DNA from 2 places in the Comamonas sp. A23 genome. Region 1 is predicted to be linked to the other one. Evidence: predicted binding sites of a transcription regulator. Region 1 holds the regulator's gene; the other holds the start of a gene.

Region 1 (4,120 bases):
GCCCTATTTCGGCGCCAGCGGCACGGTGGAAGCCTCGGCCCTGCTGACCCGCGTCTTCAAATCGGTCAACGGCGTGACACAGATCGGCTTCAGCGGCCTGATGCTGGCCGTGACCGAGGACCAAGGCCTGGCCCAGGCCAGTCTGAATGATGAATTCGATATCCGCGCCCTGCTGACCTACAGCAGCGTCTGCGGCATCGGCCTCGATACCGTGCCCGTGCCGGGCGACAGCAGCGCCGAGCAGATCGCCGCCGTCATGCGCGATACGGGCACCATGGCGTTTCGCCTCAACAAGCCGCTGACGGTGCGCCTGTTCCCCGTACCGGGCCTCAAAGCGGGCGACAGAACAGCCTTCGAGAGCGCCGACCTTTGCAACTGCGCCGTGCTGGCCCTGCCTTGAGTATCTGATCCCGACCGGCTGCTGCGCCTGGCCGTCAAGCGCCGGCAGCTATTGCTTTTGATATTCCCCTACCCCGGTTCTGTTTGACCTGCCCCCATGGTGGCCGCCGGGGTGCCCCCGGTAAAATTGGCCCTTATGGCAAAAATAATCGTTCTGGCACTGGTGCTGCTTTTCTTTGGCTGCGGGCTGTACATGCATCTGCGCGGCAAGGTGCGCCACAAGGTGGTCAAGCAATTGTTTGACCACTCCACGTTCACGGCGCCGTTCAACGTCTTCATGCTGATGTTCAGCAAGGTGCCGCGCACGCCCTATCTGCCCACCAGCACCTTCCCCGAGCTGGCGCCGCTGCAGGCCAACTGGCGCGAGATCCGCGAGGAAGCCGTCAATCTGCAAAAGAACATGCAGATCAAGGCCGCCGCCAACAACGACGACGCAGGCTTCAACTCCTTCTTCAAGACCGGCTGGAAGCGCTTCTACCTCAAGTGGTACGGCGACGCCCACCCTTCGGCCATGGAGCTGTGCCCCAAGACCACGGCCCTGGTGAAATCGATTCCCAGCGTCAAGGCCGCCATGTTTGCCGAGCTGCCGCCCGGCGCCAAGCTCAATCTGCACCGCGACCCCTATGCGGGCTCGCTGCGCTATCACCTGGCCGTGCTGGCGCCCAACGACGACCGCTGCATGATCGAGGTCGACGGCCAGCCCTATAGCTGGCGCGAAGGCGAAGGCGTGATCTTCGACGAGACCTTTATGCACTGGGCCGAGAACCGCTCGGAAGGCAACCGCATCGTGCTGTTCTGCGATGTGGAGCGCCCCATGACCAATGGCTTTGCCCAGTGGCTCAATCACTGGCTGGGCAAGAACGTGGTGGCCGCCGCCAGCTCGCCGAACAACGAGGGCGATCCGCGCGGCATGATCAGCAAGCTGTTCAAGATCTCGTTCTATGCGGGCAAGTACCGCCGTGCCTTCCGCGACTGGAATCCGACCTTCTACAAGATCCTCAAGTTCGGCCTGATGATCGGCGTGCTGGTCTGGTTTATCTGGTGGCTGGTACCGAATTAACCCCCTGAGGCGCTTTGCGCCTTCCCCCTTTCTCTTCGGAAGGGGGACGACATCTTCGCTGCAGGGCGGCCTTTGCTTGCTGTCCCTCACTTGGATCTTGCTTCATCAAGACATATGGCTCTAAACAAAAAGCCGCTGTGCGATGCATCAGCGGCTTTCTTGTTTCTACGGCGCCCTACAGCGCCTTGCGCAGCGTGGTCGTCGGTATCTTGAGCTGCTCGCGGTATTTGGCGACGGTGCGGCGCGCGCACTCGATGCCCTGCTCCTTGAGCATGTCGGCCAGCTTGGCGTCCGACAGCGGCTTCTTGGCATCTTCGGCATCGACAAACTGCTTGATCAGCGCACGCACGGCCGTGCTGGAGGCACTGCCGCCGGTTTCCGTACCCAGGCCCGAGCCGAAGAAATACTTGAGCTCGAACGTGCCCTGGGGCGTGGCCATGTACTTGGCGGTGGTCACGCGGCTGATGGTGGATTCATGCAGGCCCAGGGTGTCGGCGATATCGCGCAGCACCAGCGGGCGCATGGCCAGCTCGCCATGCACAAAGAAGTTCTTCTGCCGCTCCACGATGGCTTCGGAAACACGCAAGATGGTGTCGAAGCGCTGCTGGATGTTCTTGATGAACCAGCGCGCCTCCTGCAACTGCTGCTGCAGCGCCGCATGGCCGTCGCTGTTCTTGTGGCGGCGCAGCACGCTGGCATAGATGTCGTGCACGCGCAGACGCGGCATGACCTCGGGGTTGAGCTGCACGGAGAAGTCCACCCGGCCCGAGCCGGCCCGCAGCGGGCGCACGATGACATCGGGCACCACGATATGGCGCTCCACATCGACAAAGCGCCGACCCGGACGCGGCTCCAGCCTGGCGATCAGGGCCATGGCTTCGCGCAGCTGTTCCTCGCGCGCGCCGCACAGGCTGGTGAGCTTGCGCAGATCGCGCCGCGCCAGCAGGTCCATGGGCTGGGCACAGATGGCCTGCGCCAGCAGCAGCCGGCTCATATGCGCCTCGGTCGTGCCCTCGTCCTCGGCCGTGCGGATCAGATCGCGCAGCTGCAGCTGCAGGCACTCGGCCAGATCGCGCGCGCCCACGCCCACGGGCTCCAGACTTTGCAGCAGCTTCAGCGCAATGGCAAAGTGCTGCTCCAGCTCCTCGCGCTCTTCCAGATCGTCGCCGGCCAGGCTCTGCGCCAGCTCCTGCAGGGAATCCTCGAGATAGCCGTCGTCGCTGAGCGACTCGATGAGAAAGCGCAGCGCCGCCATGTCCGCCGCGCCCAGATGCAGGCTCAGCGCCTGACGGTGCAGAAAGTCGGTCAGGCTCTGGTGCTCGCGCGCCAGATCGATGGCATCGGTTTCGTCGTCGCCATCGCGGTTGCGCGTGGAGCTGCTGGCCGAGGGCGTATCCCACTCGCTGCTGGATTCGCCGCCCCATTCCCCGTCCTGGCCGTCCATGCCGTCGGCCTCCCAGTTCAGCGTTTCCGGAGTCTCGGCGCTTGGCGTTTCCGCTATTGTTTCAGCAGCTGTTTGCGTTTGCTTCGCATCATTTTCAGCATGAATACCATCTGAAGTGCTGTATTCACTGGCGCTAGCAGCTACATCTACAGGAGCATCTCCCACAGTTTCGGCCTCATCGCCCGCACGTTCCAGAAAAGGGTTGTCGACCAGCATCTGCTCGACTTCCTGCGCCAGCTCCAGAGTGGAGAGCTGCAGCAGCTGAATGGATTGCTGCAGCTGCGGCGTAAGCGATAAATGCTGCGAAACGCGTAGCGAGAGACCTGGCTTCATCGAGGCGCGGCCCCCAGACAATCATTGCAAACGCGCGCAGTGCTAAGGGTTTGCCGCCGGGCCGCCCCAAGGCAAACCCCGGCGCAGCCGGTCAGAACCCCTTCTGGGGGCAGCGACCACACAAAGTGAGGGAGCGTGGGGGTCATCACATTCTGAAATGTTCGCCCAGATAGACGCGGCGCACATCGGCGTTCTCCACGATCTCCTCGGGCGTGCCTTCGGCCAGCACATGGCCGTCGCTGATGATGAAGGCGTGGTCGCAGATGCCCAGCGTCTCGCGCACGTTATGGTCGGTAATCAGCACACCGATGCCGCGCTCCTTGAGGAAGCCGATGATGCGCTGGATCTCGATCACCGCAATCGGATCGATACCGGCAAACGGCTCGTCAAGCAGGATGAAACGCGGCTGCGTGGCCAGGGCACGGGCAATTTCCACGCGACGGCGCTCACCGCCGGACAGCGCCAGCGCCGGCGACTGGCGCAGATGCTCTACGCGCAGCTCCTGCAGCAGGCCGGTAAGGCGCTTTTCGATCTCGCCCTGCGTCAGCGTCTTGCCCTGCTCGTCCTTTTGCAGCTCCAGCACGGCGCGCACATTGTCTTCCACGCTGAGCTTGCGAAAGATGGAGGCTTCCTGGGGCAGATAGGACAGGCCCAGGCGCGAACGCTGGTGAATCGGCATGCCGCCCACTGGCTGGCCGTCGATGAAGATCTCGCCGCCGTCGCTGCGCACCAGGCCCACGATCATGTAGAACGATGTGGTCTTGCCCGCACCGTTGGGGCCGAGCAAACCGACCACCTCGCCTTTTTGCACGGACAGGGACACATCCTTGACCACCTTGCGGCTGCCGTAGGACTTGGCCAGATGCTTGGCCTCCAGGCGGCTG
Region 2 (4,120 bases), on a different contig from region 1:
GCACGATTGCCGTCTACGCCGAGACCAAGAACCCTTACTGGAACAACCAGCAGGCCATCGCCAACAGCTGCGGCACGGGCGAGCATCCGTTCGAGGATGCCGTGATGGAGCTGCTCGAGAAGAACCAGCTCAACCGCAAGGATGCACCCATCTACATCCAGAGCTTCGATCCTGACAGCCTGAAGTATCTGCGCAAGGCGGGCATGAAGGCCAAGGGCGTGCAGCTGATCGACGGCAATGACTACAACTTCAGGGATGGCTCGGTCGGCTACATCACCAGCGACGAATGGACCTTCATCAGCGGCCGCCCCTACAGCTGGACGCTGGCAGGCGATGCGCGCACCTTCGCGGTCATGCAGACACCGGCAGGCCTGGCCGAGATCAAGACCTATGCCGACGGCATCGGCCCCTGGAAACCCCAGGTGCTGGCCCATTCCGTCGTTCCCTACAAAGACGGTGCAGGCCTCAAGGATGTGAATACCTTGAAGGACACGGGCCTGATCGCCAACGCGCACAAGGCCGGCCTGGTGGTGCACAGCTTTACCTTCCGCAGCGAGGCCAGCCGCCTGGCTGGCATCTTCAAGGGTGACCCTGCACAGGAATACCTCGCTTACTACCGCCTGGGCATTGACGGCGTATTCACCGATTTCACTGCTGCTGGCGTCAAGGCTCGCGAAGCCTATATCGCCGAGCTGAAAAAGCAATAGACCGGGCTCGTTGCCGGCATCGGCCTGAGCGCCGGTGCCGTCCCGGCCTCAGGTCCTGCTTGTGCCTCAGCGCAGCCCGCCGATATAGCGTGCCGAGGTGCGCAGTATCTCGGCGGCCTTGGTGGTGACCGAGCTGTCGCTCTGCGCAGTCTCGGCAGGCGCTGCATGCCGGGGCTTGTCGCCGCTCCAGCTGCCCTGCAGACGCCGGGCCAGGCGCGCCAGCTCCTCGTCCTGTTGCTCTCGCGCATGCTCCAGCGCAAAAGCCACCATGGCCTGTGCATAGGCCTGGTTGCAGGCCATCCATTCGGTATCGGTCACCCGGCCCGTCTTGCGCCGCAGCACCACATGCAGATGTGCGGCCACCGCCACTCGATCGCTGTCCTCCATACACCGCTCCTGTCTTTGATGGATCACTAGTGCTGACGCTCCAGATGCAGACTGATATCCAGGCCCTCCATTTCCTGCACGGCATCCACACGCAAAGGGATCAGCAGACGGATCAGCACCAGCACCCCGGCCGTGGCTGCACCGCTGTAGGCAGCCACCGCTGCCACCGCAATCAGCTGATTCAGCACCGTGGCGCCTGTGCCCGCGATCAGCGGGTCGGCAAACACCGCCGTGAGGATGGAGCCTGCAATGCCGCCCACGCCATGCACGCCGAACACATCGAGCGAGTCGTCGGCCCCGAGACGGCGCTTGAGCCAGGTTGCGCCCCAGAAACAGACTGCGCCCGCAATCAAGCCTATCCACACCGCACTGCCCACCTGCACAAAGCCAGCAGCCGGTGTGATGGCCACCAGTCCGCCCACCATGCCCGAGAGCAGGCCCAACAAGGTCGGAGCACCGCGAACCAGCCATTCCACCACCATCCATGCCAGACCGGCAGCCGCTGCCGCCACGAGAGTGACCACAAAGGCCAGCGCTGCACGCCCATCGGCAGACAGGGCCGATCCCGCGTTGAAGCCAAACCAGCCGAACAGCAGCAGCGCCGTGCCCATGGCCGTCCAGCCCAGGCTGTGCGGCTCGAATGGCTCGGTTCCGTAGCCGCGCCTGCGCCCCATCATGAAGGCACAGACCAGTGCCGCCACGCCCGCATTCACATGCACCACGGCGCCGCCGGCAAAGTCCAGTGCGCCGAGCTGGTTCAGCCAGCCCCCGCTCTCCCACACCCAGTGGGCCACCGGCGCATAGACCACCACGCTCCACAGCGCGGCAAACACCAGCAGGGCCGCAAAGCGCATGCGCTCTACCACGGCCCCCACGATCAGCGAGGTGGTGATGATGGCGAATGCGGCCTGGAACAGGGCATAGGCCGCCTCGGGCAGATGCGGTGCCAGATGGCTGACCGAGATCACGCTGCGCCGGCCATCGAAGTGCAGCGAGGCAAACCAGGCTCGTCCCAGATTGCCAAGCCAGGCAGACTCGGCGGTGAACGCAAGCGAGTAGCCCAGGCCGAACCAGGTCAGGGTAACCACGCAGGCCACCGCAAACACGGCCACCATGGTGTTGACCACATTCTTGCGCCGCACCAGCCCCGCATAGAACAGGGCAATGCCCGGCAAGGTCATCAGCAAGACCAGCGCCGACGCGACCATGACCCAACCGGTATCTGCCTTGTCGATGGCAGTCAATGGCACCATTTCCATGCACTCCCCCCTGCTTGTTTGCTTTGACGAAAAAAGGAAGCAGGTTCCATGCCAGTGCCATGCCGATCTGTCGATGCTTCATGATGGATAGCAGCATGCGTTGATCCATCAAGGTCTTTGCGCCTGTTTCATGAGAGCCACGACGGGCAGCTTGTGCTCAGGCCTGAGCCCGTTATGCTCGACAAGGTCCATCGTTGCTGCACTGATTCATGACCTGGCTGCTGCTGACTCTTCATGTATTGCTGATTGCCGCCTTCGGCCTGCGCATTCTGCTGCGCAGAGACATGCGGCCCGATGTGCGGCTGGCCTGGCTCATGGTCATCGTGCTGCTGCCCTATGTGAGCTGCCTGCTGTACTACCTGTTTGGGGAAGTGGCCCTGGGCCGTGTACCTGGCCGCAGAAGGCTCAATGTGCGCGAGTTCTGTCAGACCCGGGGCAGCGCCCTTGCGTCCGCACCCGGCCCCATGTCGCAGGCACGACCCGCCATTCCCGATCAATGGCTGCCGGCCTTCCGCTATGCCTCGTCCATCAACGGCTTTGTACCGCTGCCCGGCCACAGGGCCGAGCTCATGCGCGATGGCGCGCATGCCCGTGCGCAGATGCTGGCCGACATGGATGCCGCGCGCCACGAGATCAATGTGCTGTACTACATCTGGCTGGACGACAGCACCGGCACCGATGTGGCCCATGCCCTGATGCGTGCCGCGCAGCGCGGCGTGACCTGCCGGGCCATGGTCGACGGTCTGGGCTCGCGCGCACTGACGCGCTCGCCACTGTGGCAGCAGATGCGGCAGGCCGGCGTGCACCTAGCGATTGCCCTGCCCATCAGCAATCTGCTCAAAGTCATGCTGACCAGCCGCATCGACCTGCGCAACCACCGCAAGATCACGCTCATAGACGGCAGGATCAACTATTGCGGCAGCCAGAACTGCGCCGACGAAGGCTTTCGCATCAAGGCTCGCTATGCCCCCTGGGTGGACATCATGCTGCGCCTGCAGGGTCCGGTGGTCATGCAGATGCAGCAGGCTTTTGCCAGCGACTGGGCGCAGTCTGATGCGTGCCTTGCACCACCGACCCCCGAGGCCGGCGCTGCCGCTGACGACGGCTTCCATGCCGTTGCGATTGCCGAAGGGCCGACGGAAAGAGCACGCTCTACACCCCAGCTGGTTGCCAGCCTGCTGGCCTGTGCGCAGCGCGAGGTCGTGATCTCCACCCCCTACTTCGTACCCGACAGCACGGTGCTAGATGCCTTGTGCGCCGCCGCGCTGCGCCAGGTGCAGGTCACACTGATCCTGCCCGCCCGCAATGACTCATGGATAGTCGGTGCCGTCAGCCGCAGCCATTACTGGCGGCTGCTGAGCGCCGGGGTCCATATCCACGAATTCCGCCCCGGCCTGCTGCATGCCAAGACCCTGTGTCTGGACGGATCGGTCAGCCTGATCGGCTCCACGAATCTGGATCTGCGCAGCTTTGACCTGAACTTTGAAAACAATGTATTGCTGCACGACGAAGCCATCACCGAGGCCATCCGGCATCGGCAACAGAGCTATCTGCACGAATCCGATGTGGTGACGCTGGCACAGGTGCATTCGGCTCCCTGGTGGAAGCGCATCTGGGACAACCTGCTGGGCGCCCTGAGCCCGCTGCTGTAAGCGCCATGCCCTGGCTTTGGGCATGCCCAAAGCCCGCGCACCACGCGCGTGCACACTGGCGCCCCCTCTCGCACCAAGGCGGAACGCCCTTTTATTTCATACGTGAAAGTCAGGG

Evidence for each region. The regulator sigma-54, encoded in region 1, starts transcription at its own class of promoters, with help from an activator protein. The targets are predictions, from matches to a motif close to TGGCANGNAANCTGCTTT.
Region 2: EIC84_RS11990 (ammonium transporter) is a predicted target of sigma-54. The motif match lies at 2,390-2,407, and genes of this name have one in related genera.

The regions. Positions count from the first base shown of each region.
Region 1 covers NZ_RSDT01000003.1:13,413-17,532, reverse strand. Annotated here, with positions in the region: gene EIC84_RS08340 (DUF711 family protein) at 1-400, shown strand, start outside; gene EIC84_RS08335 (aspartyl/asparaginyl beta-hydroxylase domain-containing protein) at 536-1,459, shown strand; gene EIC84_RS08330 (RNA polymerase factor sigma-54) at 1,635-3,236, opposite strand; gene lptB (LPS export ABC transporter ATP-binding protein) at 3,382-4,120, opposite strand, start outside.
Region 2 covers NZ_RSDT01000004.1:139,010-143,129, forward strand. Annotated here, with positions in the region: gene EIC84_RS11980 (glycerophosphodiester phosphodiesterase family protein) at 1-707, shown strand, start outside; gene EIC84_RS11985 (hypothetical protein) at 774-1,094, opposite strand; gene EIC84_RS11990 (ammonium transporter) at 1,121-2,353, opposite strand; gene cls (cardiolipin synthase) at 2,563-4,005, shown strand.